3 regions of the Janthinobacterium sp. BJB401 genome follow, and region 3 is predicted to be linked to each of the others. Evidence: predicted binding sites of a transcription regulator. Region 3 holds the regulator's gene; each other region holds the start of a gene.

Region 1 (4,937 bases), on a different contig from region 3:
CTGGCGTCCATCATGGTGTTCATCACGTCGACGAACGGCACGGCCGCGTGCACGGCGTGGAACAGGTCGGGGCGCATGTTGACGACGGCGCCCATCAGCAAGCCGCCCGCGCTGCCACCCTGGATGATGAGGCGGTTCGGGCTGGTCCATTTTTCGCGCACCAGATAGTCGGCGCTGTCGATGAAGTCATTGAAGGTGTTTTTCTTCTTCATCAGCATGCCGTCTTCATGCCACGCTTCACCCATGTCGGTGCCGCCGCGGATATGCGCCTGCGCATAGATGACGCCCCGCTCCAGCAGGCTGATGCGGCTGATGGAAAAACTGGCTTCCGTCGAGATGCCATACGAGCCATACGAGTACAGCAGCAGCGGCGCGGAACCGTCGAGTTTCACGCCTTTCTTGTAGACGATCCACAGCGGCACTTGCACGCCATCGCGCGCCTTGACCCACAAGCGCTGCGTCGTGTAGCGGCTGCCGTCAAAGCCGCCGACGATTTCCTGCTGCTTGAGCACCGTGCGCTTGCCATCTTGCATGCTGACGTCGATGACGGTGGGCGGCGTGACGGGAGACTGGTAAGACATGCGAAATTGTGTGGCGGAAAACTCCGGCGTGCCGGCCGCCGTGGCCAGGTAGACGGGGTCGTCGAACTGCACCGTTTTCCAATTCTTTTGCGCAAAATCAAGGATGCGGGCGCGGTTCAGGGCGCGCGCCTTTTCCATCACCACCAGGTAGCCCTGGAAGACGTCGATGGACTGGATCACGGCATCCTTGTTGTGCGGCACGACGCTCTTCCAGTTCTTCGGCTGCGGGGCAGCCACCGGCGCGCTGACGACACGGAAATTCTTCGCCTCCTTGTTGGTCAGAATATACAGCTGGCCGTCGCGGTGCTCGATGCCATAGCGGTGGCCTTTTTCACGTTTCAACACGGACTGGAAGCTGCCTTGCGGCTTGCTCGTTGGCAACAGCAGCACTTCGCTGGTATCCGTGCTGCCCGAGGTGAGCACGAAGAATTGCTTGTCGCGCGTGCGACCCACGTTGATGGCGAACTGTTCCACCGGCTCGTGGTAGACCTGTTGCGGCGCACCGCCCAGGGCCAGGCGGAACAATCGATCCGAGCGCTTGGTGGTGGCGTCTTCCTGCGCCAGCATCAGGGTGGCGTTGTCCGCCGCCCACGCCAGCGATGTCACGCGCGGCATGCTGTCGCCCAGCAGTTTGCCCGTTTTCAGATCCTTGACATGCAACTCGTACTGGCGGAAACCCGTCGTGTCGGTGGTGTAGGCCAGCAACTGTTCATTCGGGCTGACGCTGAAGGCGCGCACGGCAAAGAATTTGTGGCCTTCGGCCAATTGATTCTGGTCCAGCAGGATTTCTTCAGCCGCCTGCGCATCGTAGGCGCCACTGGCGCCGACGGGGCGGCGGCAGTGAATCGGGTATTGCTTGCCCGCTTCCACGCGCGTGTAATAGTAGAAATTGCCCTGGCGCGCGGGCACGGACAAGTCCACTTCCTGCATGCGGCCTTTGATCTCGGCGTAGACCTTGTCGGCCAGCGGCTGGATCGGGGCGGTCACGGCCGCCGTGTAGGCGTTTTCCGCATTCAGATAGTCGATCACGGCAGGATCGGTTTTCTTTTGCAGCCAGCGGTAGTCGTCCGTGACGACCGTGCCGTGGCGCGTTTCCTGCCAGGCCGTTTTGGCGGCGACAGGTGCGCTGGCGGCTATGGTGGTGGTGTCGGCCAGCGCGGATGGCGCCAGGGTGGACAGCAGCAGGGCCGGCACGATGGATGAGCAGACGGCCAGTCGGCGTAAGACGTGAGGTACTGTGGACAAGGCAACTCCCTAGGTTTCGTTGTTGTGCAGCGATTCTATTCTTGCTAAATAGAAAAGCCAATCATGATTTCAATCAATACCGTCCCGGTGCTTGCATCCACTGGCATTTGCAGCGATACTGTATATAATTACAGTATCCGACAGCATCCCGCCGCGAGGTGTCCTTGACCGCATCTGCCCCTACATTGCCTGAAGCCCGCCGCTGGATAGCCCACCTGGACATGGACGCCTTCTTCGCCTCCGTGGAACTGTTGAAATATCCGGAATTGCGCGGCGAAGCCGTCGTCATCGGTGGCGGGCGCTTGCAGCAGCCCGTGCTGCAGGAAGATGGCACGCGGCAGTTTGCGCGCATGCGCGACTACGTGGGGCGCGGCGTCGTCACCACCTCGACCTACGCGGCGCGCGCCTTTGGCGTGTTTTCCGCCATGGGCATCATGAAGGCGGCGAAACTGGCGCCCGACAGCATCCTGCTGCCGGCCGATTTCGAGGCTTACCGCGAATATTCGGCCCGCTTCAAGCAGGCCGTGGCCCAGTTGTGCCCCATCATCCAGAACGTGGGCATCGATGAAATCTATGTCGATCTGACCGAATACGGTGAGCAGGCGCCGGCCATGGCGGCGCGCCTGAAGGCGGCCGTGTCCGAGGCGACGGGCCTGTCGTGCTCGATCGGCCTGGCGCCGAACAAATTGCTGGCCAAAATCTGTTCCGACCTGGAAAAGCCGGACGGGCTGACCATTTTGTCGCCCGAGGATATCGCCACGCGCGTGTGGCCCTTGCCGGCGAAAAAGATCAATGGCATCGGCCCGAAGGCGACGGCCAAGCTGGAAGCCTTGGGCATTGTCACCATCGGCGAGCTGGCGCAGGCCGACATGGCCATGCTGCGCACGCAGTTTGGCGACCTGTACACGGGCTGGCTGCGCCAGGCGGCGCTGGGCATCGATGATAGGCCCGTGCAGACGAGCCGGGAAACCAAGTCCGTCAGCCGCGAAACGACGTTCGAGCGCGACTTGCAGGTGGTGCGCGACCGCGCCACCCTGTCGGAAAAGCTGGAAAGCCTGTGCACGCGCGTGGCTGGCGACCTGGACAAACAATCGCTGGCGGGGCGCACGGTGGGCATCAAGCTGCGCTTCGAGGATTTCAGCACCGTCACGCGCGACATCACCTTGCCCAGCGCCACGGCGGACGCCGCCGCCATCCTGCGCGCCAGCCGCGATTGTTTGCGGCGCGTGCCATTTGAAAAGAAAATCCGCCTGCTGGGCGTGCGCATCTCGACCTTGTCCGATCCGGCCATCGTGACGCGGCAGGCGCCGGCCCAGGCGGAGCTGTTTCCCGCCCTGTAGCGGCATTCCCCACGCATCAACTACACCGCGCCAGTCCGCGCTTTTGACGGCATTCCCGTGTCGAAAGTGTAGAATGGCGTTCCCCTGGCACTACTGAAACAAACGGAAGACAAAAACTATGTGGTTCAAGAATCTTCAGATTTACCGCCTGCCCGCACCATGGGCCTATACGCCAGAACAACTGGAAGAGGCCTTGTCCTCGAACAAATTTACGCCGGCGACCAGCATGGATCTGATGCGCCAGGGCTGGGATACGCCACGCCCGAACGGCGGCCTGGTCCATGTGGTCAACAAGCAGATGCTGATCCTGCTGGGCACGGAAAAGAAACTCTTGCCAGCGACCGTCATCAACCAGGTGGCCAAGGCCCGCGCTGCCGAGATGGAAGAAGCGCAAGGCTTTGCACCCGGTAAAAAAGCCATGAAGGAATTGAAGGAGCGCGTGGCCGACGAGTTGCTGCCGCGCGCCTTCAGCATCCGCAGCAACGTCTGGACGTGGATCGATCCCGTCAATGGCTGGCTGGTGGTCGATGCCGCCAGCCCGGCAAAAGCCGATGAAGTCATCAAGCTGCTGTTGAAAGCCGTCGACAAACTGCCGCTGGAAAGCCTGCGCGTGCAGCGCTCGCCCGTGGCGGTGATGACGGAATGGCTGCAAGCGGACGATGCGCCGGCCGGCTTCACGGTCGACATGGACACGGAATTGCGCGCCACGGGCGAAAGCAAGGCCACCGTGCGCTACGTGCGCCACACCCTGGAAGCGGACGACGTGCGCCGCCACATCGCGGCCGGCAAGCAGTGCACGCGCCTGGCCATGACGTGGAACGACAAGATCTCGTTCGTGCTGACGGAGTCCCTGGCTATCAAGAGCGTCAAGCCGCTGGACGTGATCAAGGAAACGGAATCGAGCACGAAGAACGACGAAGAGCGTTTCGACGGCGACGTGATGCTGATGACGGGCGAGCTCGCCAAGCTGATGGCCGACGTGGTCGAAGCCCTTGGCGGTGAAGCGACTGCATAAGCGCAGTCATGCCGGTACGAAAAAGGAGCTGCGGCTCCTTTTTTTTCGCCTATGCAATGTGTTGCTGCATAAAAAAAGCGCCTTGCACGGTGGGGTGCAAGGCGCTTTTCAGACAAGCTAATTCACAACGTCAAATTAGAACTTGTAGTTGCCGGTGATGTAGAACGAACGCATCATTGGATCGGCGTAGCGTGGGTCGAAACCAACCTGGTGGCCCGACGAAGAGCGCAGCGACAGCGGCGGTGCACGGTCGAACAGGTTTTTGATGCCTGCGCGGATCGTGGTTTGCTTGTCAAAGGCGAAACGCGCTTGCCAGTCGAACGTCGTGTATGACGGAACTTGCAGGCGGAAATCCTTCACTTCTTTTTTGGTGGCCACGTCGTACACGGTAGCTGTCGCATCGGTGTAACCGTTACGGTAGTTGACGGTCACCGTGTTGCTCAGGCGGCCCGTATCCAGGGTCGTCGTCAGCTTCATCAGGTTGCGGAACGTGACTTCGTTGGTGTCGCCGAAGAAGTCCATGTTGCTGGTGTAGATATTGTCGCTACCAGCTTTGGTGTAGTTCGCGTGCAACATGTGCGTACCGCTCAGTTGGGCGGTCAGCTTGCCGAAGTCAAACTTGTGGTTGGCCGACAGATCCCAGTCGATACCACGGTATTCCTTCTTGCCGATGTTGACCGACAGTTTCTTGAAGGCGTAGTAGGGATTGCCGGTCGACGGTTCGATATATTGCGTGAAGCTCGTCGCGTACTTGAC
Region 2 (4,937 bases), on a different contig from region 3:
CGCAGCGCTCCAGCGCGGCGGCCAAAGAAATCAAGGGCTTGATCGACGATTCCGTGCAAAAGGTCGAGGCCGGTTCGCAACTGGTGGACAAGGCTGGCCGCACCATGGATGAAATCGTGCAAAGCATCAGCCACGTGACGCAGATCATGAACCAGATCACGGACGCCAGCGATGAACAGCGCGCCGGCATCGAGCAAGTCAACCAGGCCATCGGCCAGATGGACCAGGTGACGCAGCAAAACGCGGCCCTGGTGGAAGAAGCGGCCGCGGCGGCCGAATCCATGCAGGAACAGGCCGCCAAGCTGGCCGAGGTCGTGGGCGTGTTCAAGCTCGATGCAACGCAACAATATGTATCGGCCAGTGCTGGCCCGTCCGTGACGGCGCCTGCACCAGCTGCGATGCGAGCTGCCATGCGTCCCGCCATTCAGCCTGCCAAGCGACGCGCGCCAGCGCCTGCCGTGACTGCGCCTACGCCGGGCAAGGCGGCGCAAGCGGACGCTGCGCGCGCACGCGCGCCGAAGGCACCAGTGGCATCGGGCGCCGACGAATGGGAAGAGTTTTAAGCGCAGTTTCCTCCTAGCATGGCGCGGGCGCTACAATCGCGGCTTGAAGACAGCCGTGAACGCGCTCCGCCATGACCACCCGCCGTACCTCCAGCCTTACTCTTAGCTCTACCGCTGCATCGACCTCCCAGGGGGAATCCGCCAAACGCGCGCGCTGCCCAGCCTGCCTGCGCGCCGCATCCAGCTGCATCTGCCGTTGGATCGCCCCCGTTGCCCACGCGGTGGACGTGCTGATCCTGCAGCATCCGCTGGAAGTCCACAATGCCAAGGGCAGCGCCCGCTTGCTGCACCTGAGCTTGCCCAACAGCCGCATGCTGACGGGCGAGCAGTTTGCCCCCGATACGCTCGCCGGACTACTGGCCGGCAAGCACAACGTGCTGCTATACCCGGATACGCCCGGCGACCGTTCGCTGGGCATCGCGCCGCCGCCAGCGCTCGACCCCGCCATCTTGCTCGATCCCACCTTATTGCGGCTGGTGGTGCTGGACGCCACCTGGCGCAAGAGCCGCAAGATGCTGTACCTGAATCCCCTGTTGCAACAGCTGCCGCGCCTGCCCCTGCGCGATACGCCCGCTTCCCATTACCTGATCCGCAAGGCGCACGCGCCAGACCAGTTATCGACACTGGAAGCGACGTGCTATGCCTTGATGCAGTTGGAGCAGGACGAGGCCCGCTTCGTTCCCCTGATCACGGCATTTGACGGTTTTGTCGCGCAGCAGTTGAGTTATGTCATGCCGCAGGGGGAAAAAGCTTGAAATAGCACCATGGCAGCCCTTGATATTGGCCGCACAGCGGCATAGTATACTGTATGTATATACAGTTGATGGGGCCGTTCATGAAAGCAATCATTCCAGAGCATGATGACAGCTTCGCCGGGCAAGCCATGTTGCCGCCGCAATCGCTGAAAGCGCACAAGGGGCGCGGTGCCGTCTCGAACCTGCAGGGGCGCTACGAAGTGCACGCGCGCGCCGGTTTTGATGATGGCTGGAGCGTGGGCGGCCTGGATGCGGCAGATGGTGAGGCGCCGGCGCCGGGCTGGAAGACGCAGGTCAGCGACGAGCAGGCGCGCACCATCCTGACGCGCAACGCTTCGCCCGATTTGCCGTTCAACGTCTCGCTGAACCCATATCGCGGCTGCGAACATGGCTGCATTTATTGCTTTGCGCGCCCCACGCACAGCTATCTGGGCCTGTCGCCGGGCCTGGACTTCGAAAGCCGCATCTACGCCAAGGTGAACGCTCCCGAACTGTTGCGGCGCGAACTGGCCAGGCCCTCGTATGTGCCCGAACCGATCGCCCTGGGCGTCAATACCGATGCGTATCAGCCGTGCGAACGCGAACGGCAGCTGACGCGGCGCGTGCTGGAAGTGCTGCACGAGTGCGACCATCCCGTGGCGCTGATCACGAAATCGTCGTTGATCGAACGCGACATCGACATTCTGGCGCCCATGGCGGCCAAGCGCCTGGCAGCCGTTGCCGTGACTGTCACCACGCTTGACCCGGCCATCGCGCGTACTCTGGAACCGCGCGCGGCCGCCCCGGCACGGCGCCTGCGCACCATCCGCACCCTGACGGAGGCGGGCATTCCCGTGGGCGTGAGCATTGCGCCCATCATCCCGTTCGTGACGGAGCCGGAAATCGAACAGCTGCTCGAAGCCGTGCGCGACGCGGGTGCCATCCACGCCCATTACGTGGTGCTGCGCCTGCCGTGGGAAGTGAGTCCCTTGTTTCAGCAATGGCTGGAAGCGCACTTCCCGGAACGGGCCCAGCGCGTGATGAACCGGGTGCGCGAAATGCGTGGCGGCAAGGATTACGACAGCGCGTTCGGCGCGCGCATGCGGGGCGAAGGCGTGTGGGCCGACCTCATCCGCCAGCGTTTTGAAAAGGCCGTGCACCGGCTGGGGCTGCACGGCAAGGGCGGCCGCTTCAAGCAGCTCGATTGCACGCAGTTCCGCCGGCCGCTGGTGGTGCCGCCGCTGGGAATCAAGGTAAAAGGGGGGAATGCGGGACAGCTGGATTTGTTCTAGCGCATGGCGTGACCGGACTGCGGTCAATGCAGTTCCCGCTTCCGGCAGAGGGCAGGAGGCGGGAATCTGGCGAGCGGAATCGGTGCTCAGTGGCAGATGGCAAAGGTGCCATTCACGCCTTGCCAATGAATCGCGCCGCGCCGGGCGCAGCAGGCGCTGCAATTATGGGCTGTCGGTCCGCCTATCGGCCCGTGTGTATCGAAGCACTGGCCTTGGCCCGTGTTGGTCGGTCCGCAGGCGGACGGCTGCATGCCGCTGGCTTGTACGTTGGCTTGTGCGTTGATAGGGCCACGCGCGCTGCGCGAAACAGGCGGGCTTTGTAGTGGGAGTCGCATCGCTGTCCTTCCTCAATCGTGGGTGACGCCGGCTGGCTGAACGGGCGACGAGACACTCATCGCCCGCAGGCATGCCGGGTTTAGCCGGGATGGCTCGATCCTGCTGGCTTGATCAGCAAACGGTGGCGTTGCAAGCCATCAGGCAGAGTTGCTTTGCGGTGCCGCTCAAAGCGCTGCAACCCATTTGGCACAGGGTGCAGGCAATGCCGGAAGGGGCGACACCCTGGCTGATGGCGGAGATGCTGGGGCTGCGTTGTACGGCTTTGGCTTGCAATGGCAGATTGTTCATTTCGAAACTCCTTGTGGTGGCGCCGCCGCGGGCAGCGGCAATGGGTGTGCGTACCGAAGTACGGTGCTGATCGTTTCCCGCCAACGACCGTATGCTGAAGCGCGTGCACGCATCGCTGCGCCCACGTGCCCCGACAATTCAAATGCTGTTGACGTTAGCGTTGCGACCAGTAGCGCACTGCGCCGACGCTGACCGGTATCACGTCGCTGACGTCGACGGCGAAGCGGGCGACCGTGTTGGCTACCTGCAGGTTTTCCGGGTTGAAGAAGGTCATGATGATGTCGTAGCATTCGGAGCCCGGGCGGCAGACAGGGCTCTGTTGCACGACGATGGTATCGAGCTGCATGCCCGTGGTCTTGGCCAGCATTTCCGCCGCTTGCATGGCATTCGTGGCCGAGAAGTTGAGCGCGCGGTCCATGCCCGTGACGCCCAGGTTGCGGAAGTCGTAATAGATGCGGTTCAGGAAGTTTTCCAGGCGCGCGCCCGTGTTGCTGCTGTTGATTTCCAGGCTGTCCTGCACCGCCATCAGGCTGTCGATCAGCTGCGGCACATTCCAGCTGAACATGCCCCGGATGGCCGGCTGGATCACGGGAACGACCTGGCCGGACATCAGCCTGGCGGCGCCCGAGATTACGCCGGGAAACGAATTCATGACGACCAGGCCATCGATGGTGCCGACATAGGCCTCGAACAGCAGTTCATAGGTCAGGTCGGCATATGGGCCGACGGGAACGATCGCATAAATCGGCGTGGCGTCCAGGTTGACGGTCCAGGTCAGCGATTGGCGGAAATATGGCTTTGCGCGCAGGAATTCGATCAATTGCTGCGGATCGCCAGGATTGTCCCTGCCTGGTGGCATGGCCTGGACGAAGGAATCGCGGCGCGCTTCACTGCCGAAGTCGATGCCCAGGTTGCCCAGCGCATACACCAGCGTCGGGCCCTTGGCGCTGCCGCCGCCGCAGCCGCAATCGGAGGCATCGATGCCGGAAGCGCCGATGCCTTGCCGCGTCGCGCCGGAAGGGCCCGCGAAGTTGGCCGGAGAGGGGGTTTCCAGCATGGGAATGCTGAGCGGATGCGCCTGCGCGGAAGTGTCGGCATTGGCTGGGCTCGCTTCAATCACAGTATCGTCTGACATTTCAATTTTCCCTTTTAATAATAGTTGAGTGGCGCCCGGCACATTCAATGTCCCAGTCAGGAGGCGGCGACAGTCCTGCTCGCCATTGGTGTTGCAACGCGTTGCGCTCTGCAGCAATGCGCTGCAAACTCCACGAGGGTCAGGACGATCCCCATGTTGGTGTTGCCGGCATAGCAGCAAGGCTGCGATGGCCGAGACGATCGGGGTGGCAAAGCTGGTGCCGCTGCTGAGCCGCACGCGCCCTGCGGGAGCTGCGCCGAGGATGTCGGTGCCGGGCGCCATGATGCCGCGCGCGCGATAGGCTTCGCCCCAGTTGCTGTTGGGCATGGGCGCGCCTTGCCGGTCCAGGGCGCCGACCACCAAGGTGTACTCGATGGAGGCGGGAATATGCAGGCAATCGCAGCCGTCATTGCCCGCCGCCGCGATCAGCAGGACGTTGCGTTCATGGCACAGCTGTATGGCTTTTTGCAGCAGGCCATCGGCGCTGCCGCTGTCGGACAGTTCACCGCCGCTGACATTGATGATGTGCGCGCCGTGCTCGACGGCCTGGGTGATGGCGCGGGCCAGGTCGAGCTGCGTGCATTGTGTC
Region 3 (4,937 bases):
ATAGCGATAGAAATCCTCCGCATGCATGAAGTCGGCGATGCGGTCATATGCGGCATTGTCGCGCAGCAGACCACCGATAACGGATTGTTCTGCTTCGATCGAATGCGGCGGAATACGGAGGGAATCCAGTTGCGGATCAGAGGGGGCGTTCATGGCGCGAATTATACCCGCTTCGGCGTGCTGGCAAAAATAAAGGGCTGAAATTGAGCGAAAAAAAGGCCACAAAAAAGCCGGGCGAACCCGGCTTTTCATCGTGCGGCAATGCTTGCGGGCCAGGCCCGCAGACAATTACGCGTTCGCGTCTGGAACGACAGCGATAACAACTTCCACGACCACGTCGGTGTGCAGAGCAACCGAAACGTTGTGCTCGCCAACGATCTTCAGCGGGCCGGTAGGCATGCGGATTTGTGCTTTTTCAACAGCAAAACCTTGCTTGGTCAGCGCTTCAGCGATGTCGAAGTTGGTGACGGAACCGAACAGACGGCCATCAACACCAGCTTTTTGAGCAACTTGAACGGTCAGGCCGCTCAGTTTTTCGCCCTGGGCTTGCGATGCGGCCAGTTTGGCGGCAGCAGCTTTTTCCAGTTCGGCGCGCTTGACTTCGAATTCAGCCACAGCGGTTGCCGTAGCACGACGTGCCAGGCGTTGCGGGATCAGGAAGTTACGTGCGTAACCGTCTTTGACTTTGACGACTTCGCCGAGGTTACCGACGTTAACAACTTTTTCTAACAGAATGATTTGCATAGTTCTTCTCCAGGAATATCTGACCGATTAAGCGTGGTGCAGATCGGTGTATGGCAGCAGCGCGAGGAAGCGAGCGCGCTTGATTGCGGTGTCAACTTGGCGCTGGTAGTGCGCTTTGGTACCGGTCAGGCGTGCTGGCATGATCTTGCCGTTTTCTTGGACGAAGTCTTTCAGCGTGTCGACGTCTTTGTAGTCGACTTGCTCAACGTGAGCTGCGGTGAAGCGGCAGAACTTCTTGCGTTTGAACAACGGGTTTTGCTGTTTGCGTTTTTCTTTAAGCTTGAGCTTATTTTTGTCGAACTTTTTACCGAATGCCATGTCAGGCTCCTGTATCTAAAATGCGCTAGTCAGAATTGACTGCACTAAAATCAATGATGTGAAACACCAAACTCTTGCTGTTGCGGCTCTTCCTGGCCAGGAAACCCGTGAACTGATAGACCCCGCCCAAGCTTGCCTGGCTGAACCGGCCTGAAATTTCGCCAGCGGCTAGCGCGGCAACATCAAACTCGGTCAAACGGGCAATCCCTGCTTCCATCTGCTGCGAACTGTGTTGCAATACTGCATTCACAATCGGCAGCCCTGCCGGGGTATAGCGCAATATTTCGCGCTCGGCAATGATGGCAGTGACTTGTAGCTGGTTCAGCGCACGATCCTGGTCAAGAATTAAGCTGCTGCTGCGGCTGGAGCGGCTGCTGGTGCTTCGGTGCGGTGGCTTTTGGCCGCGTCTTCGCGTTGTACCGATTTCATCATCGGCGAAGGAGCTGTTTCAGCTTTCTTCATTTTAACGGTCAGGTGACGCAACACGGCATCATTGAATTTGAATGCTGTTTCCAACTCGACCAGGGTCTCGTTGTCGCATTCGATGTTCAGGCAGATGTAGTGTGCTTTAGGCAGCTTTTGGATCGAGTAAGCCATTTGACGGCGGCCCCAATCTTCCACGCGGTGAACCGAACCGCCGCGGGTGGTTACGCTGGCTTTGTAGCGTTCGATCATCGCGGGCACTTGCTCGCTTTGGTCCGGATGGACGATAAAGACTATTTCATAATGACGCATGCAAACTCCTTCAGGTCGGATTGATAATCGCCCACCCCGGCGTCAAGACGGGTGTGGGAAGGTCAGCCGAAGATTATAACCGCCTTTTGCAAACGTTTCAATCATTCCTTCTACCTGCGCCCGAAAAGCCCGCGCGCCGTGCCGCTTTTCATCGGTGCACAAGTATTTCTTGCGAAATCCGCCGAAAACACGGAAATCCCCTTGCATAGTGGGCGATACTGTACAAAAATACAGACTGTTCATATAGACAGCATTTTAGTATGCACCCACCGCTCATGATCAAGCTGACAGCACGACAAGAACAAATCCTGAACCTGATCAAGGACGCGATTGAAAACACGGGCTTTCCTCCCACCCGTGCCGAAATCGCCAATGAACTGGGTTTCAAATCGGCCAATGCGGCCGAAGAGCATTTGCAGGCCCTGGCCCGCAAGGGTGCGATCGAGATTTCGCCCGGCACCTCGCGCGGCATCCGCCTGATCGGCGCGGCCGCCGAAGCGCCGCCATCGAAAGTGCCGGCAGCGCTGCTGATGTCGCTGCCCCTGATCGGCCGGGTGGCCGCCGGCTCGCCCATCCTGGCGCAGGAAAACCTGGAGGCGAGCTACAACGTCGACCCGGCCCTGTTCTCGGCCAAACCCGACTTCCTGCTGAAGGTGCGCGGCTGGTCCATGCGCGACGCCGGCATCATGGATGGCGATTTACTGGCCGTGAAAAAGGTCGACAGCGCCAAGAACGGCCAGATCGTCGTGGCCCGCATCGGCGACGAAGTCACCGTCAAGCGCTACAAGAAAACGGGTTCCGTCATCGAACTACTGCCGGAAAACCCGGACTTCAAGGTGATTACCGTATCACCGGAAGACGAGTTTGCTTTGGAAGGTTTGGCCGTCGGACTGATGCGCAGCTGGCATTAAACTGCCGCATGCAAAAAGGGCCGCCACAGTCATGCTGTTGCGGCCCTTTTTTATTGCCCGGGCGTTTTATACAGCGAGGGCGTCATGGAAATCCGCGAGCAAGTCAGCCTCATCCTCGATGCCCACCGATACGCGGATCAGCGATTCGGCAATGCCCATGCTGGCGCGGCGCTCGGCGCCCATCTCATAGAAAATCGTGTGGGCGACGGGAATGACGAGGGTGCGCGTGTCGCCCAGATTGCTCGCTGGAATAGCCAAATTCAAACGGTTGAGGAAATCGAAGCAATCGATGCCATCCTTCAGCTCAAAGCTGAACAGCGAACCATAGCTGCGGAACAAGTCGGTGGCCAGCGCGTGCTGCGGGTGCGACGCCAGCCCTGGGTAATGCACTGCCGCCACGCGTGGGTCGGCGGCCAGCATGGTGGCCAGCGCCAGGGCGTTCGAGCAAGTGCGGTCCATGCGCAAGGCCATGGTTTCCGCGCCGACGGCGATATGGTGCGCCGCTTCCGGCCCCAACGAAGCGCCGAAGTCGCGCAAGGCCTTGGCGCGGATTTGCGCGATACCCCACTGGGCCGGCGCCGCCTTCTTGTAGTTCTCGAAGATGTTCGGATACTGCGTCCAGTCGAACACGCCCGTGTCCGTCAAGCTGCCGCCCAGGGCATTGCCGTGGCCGCCGATGGATTTCGTCAAGGCATTGACCACCAGGCCCGCGCCCACGGCTTTCGGGCGGAACAGGTAAGGCGTCGTCATGGTGTTGTCGACGATGTACAAAATGCCCTTCTCGCGGCACAAGTCGCCGATCTTCGCCAGGTCGGCGATCTGCGTGCGCGGATTGGCGATGGTTTCCACAAAGACGATGCGCGTGGCCGGCGTGATGGCGGCCGCGACATTGGCGACATCGGTGGCGTCGACGAACGATACGCCGATGCCCTGCCCCGTCACCGTTTGCCACAGGCTGTTGGTGTTGCCAAACAAAAAGGCCGACGACACGACATGGTCGCCTGCGCGCAGCAAGGATTGCACCACGGCGCCGATGGCGCCCATGCCGGTGGCGAAGCACAAGGTCGCCACGCCGTCTTCCATCTTGTTGACCTTGTCTTCCAGCGCGGAGACAGTCGGATTGCCCTGGCGGCCGTAGCGGAAGCCTGGCTCCTTGCCCTGGAACACGGAAGCGAGCTGGCGCGCATCGGCGTAACCGAAGGCAACGGAAGTGTGCACGGGCTTGTGCAGGGAACCGTGCTCAATGCCCTTGCGGCGGTCGTTATGCAGGATGGTGGTGGTAAAGCCGTAGGTTTTTTTGGTGGTCATGGTGAGAATTCCGAATATTCGATTTGCCGCGCAACCCCAAGGCAAATGCTGGGGTCAGTCCCTCCGGAATCGGAATGCGCACCACTGGCGCGCATTCCCCCGACGGGTCTGACCCCGAAAAAAAGCCCGGCATCGGCCGGGCAGGTTACTTATGCTTCTGTCGTCGCCAGGTTCAGGTTCAGCTGGGAACGCGGCGTATCTTCGGGCGCTGCCGCCTTCGGATGGTGGCGCGCATATTCCAGGCGGTCCAGGTATTCCTGCGACACGTCGCCCGTCACGTACACGCCATCGAAGCACGATGCTTCGAAGTTGGTGAGCGCCGGGTTGACGTCGGCAATCGCCTGCTTCAGCGCGCCGATATCCTGGTAGACCAGGTAGTCGGCCGTAATTTCGCGGCACACTTCTTCCGTCGTGCGGCCGTAGGCGATCAGTTCGTCGCGCGTCGGCATGTCGATGCCGTACACGTTCGGGTAGATCACCGGAGGCGCTGCCGAGGCGAAGATGACTTTCGTCGCGCCCGCTTCACGCGCCATCTGCACGATTTCACGGCTGGTGGTGCCGCGCACGATGGAATCGTCGACCAGCAGCACCACTTTATCCTTGAATTCGGACGGGATCGCGTTGAGCTTCTGGCGCACGGATTTTTTGCGTGCCGCCTGGCCCGGCATGATGAAGGTACGGCCGATGTAGCGGTTCTTGATGAAGCCTTCGCGGTACTCGATGTTCAGCGCCATGGCCAGCTGGATGGCGGCCGGACGCGAGGAATCGGGAATCGGCATGACCACGTCGATATGCACGCCTGGCAACTCGGCGCGGATCTTCTCGGCCAGATACTCGCCCATTTTCAGGCGCGTGGCGTACACGGAGGCGCCATCGATGACGGAGTCGGGACGGGCCAGGTAGACGAATTCGAACACGCAC

Evidence for each region. The regulator LexA, encoded in region 3, represses DNA repair genes until DNA is damaged. The targets are predictions, from matches to a motif close to ACTGTATNNNNATACAGT.
Region 1: dinB (DNA polymerase IV) is a predicted target of LexA. The motif match lies at 1,944-1,961, and genes of this name have one in related genera.
Region 2: HWE17_RS08130 (PA0069 family radical SAM protein) is a predicted target of LexA. The motif match lies at 1,367-1,384, and genes of this name have one in related genera.

Annotation. Positions count from the first base shown of each region.
Region 1 is NZ_JABXFH010000013.1:129,271-134,207, forward strand. Features, by position in the region: gene HWE17_RS11560 (S9 family peptidase) at 1-1,826, opposite strand, end outside; gene dinB (DNA polymerase IV) at 2,012-3,166, shown strand; gene HWE17_RS11570 (recombination-associated protein RdgC) at 3,285-4,181, shown strand; gene HWE17_RS11575 (TonB-dependent receptor) at 4,317-4,937, opposite strand, start outside.
Region 2 is NZ_JABXFH010000008.1:135,037-139,973, reverse strand. Features, by position in the region: gene HWE17_RS08140 (methyl-accepting chemotaxis protein) at 1-563, shown strand, start outside; gene HWE17_RS08135 (tRNA-uridine aminocarboxypropyltransferase) at 635-1,318, shown strand; gene HWE17_RS08130 (PA0069 family radical SAM protein) at 1,447-2,589, shown strand; gene HWE17_RS08125 (S8 family serine peptidase) at 3,368-4,937, opposite strand, start outside.
Region 3 is NZ_JABXFH010000026.1:5,644-10,580, reverse strand. Features, by position in the region: gene HWE17_RS17215 (replicative DNA helicase) at 1-153, opposite strand, end outside; gene rplI (50S ribosomal protein L9) at 289-744, opposite strand; gene rpsR (30S ribosomal protein S18) at 772-1,062, opposite strand; gene priB (primosomal replication protein N) at 1,088-1,387, opposite strand; gene rpsF (30S ribosomal protein S6) at 1,408-1,797, opposite strand; gene lexA (transcriptional repressor LexA) at 2,073-2,708, shown strand; gene HWE17_RS17185 (cystathionine gamma-synthase family protein) at 2,775-4,016, opposite strand; gene purF (amidophosphoribosyltransferase) at 4,166-4,937, opposite strand, start outside.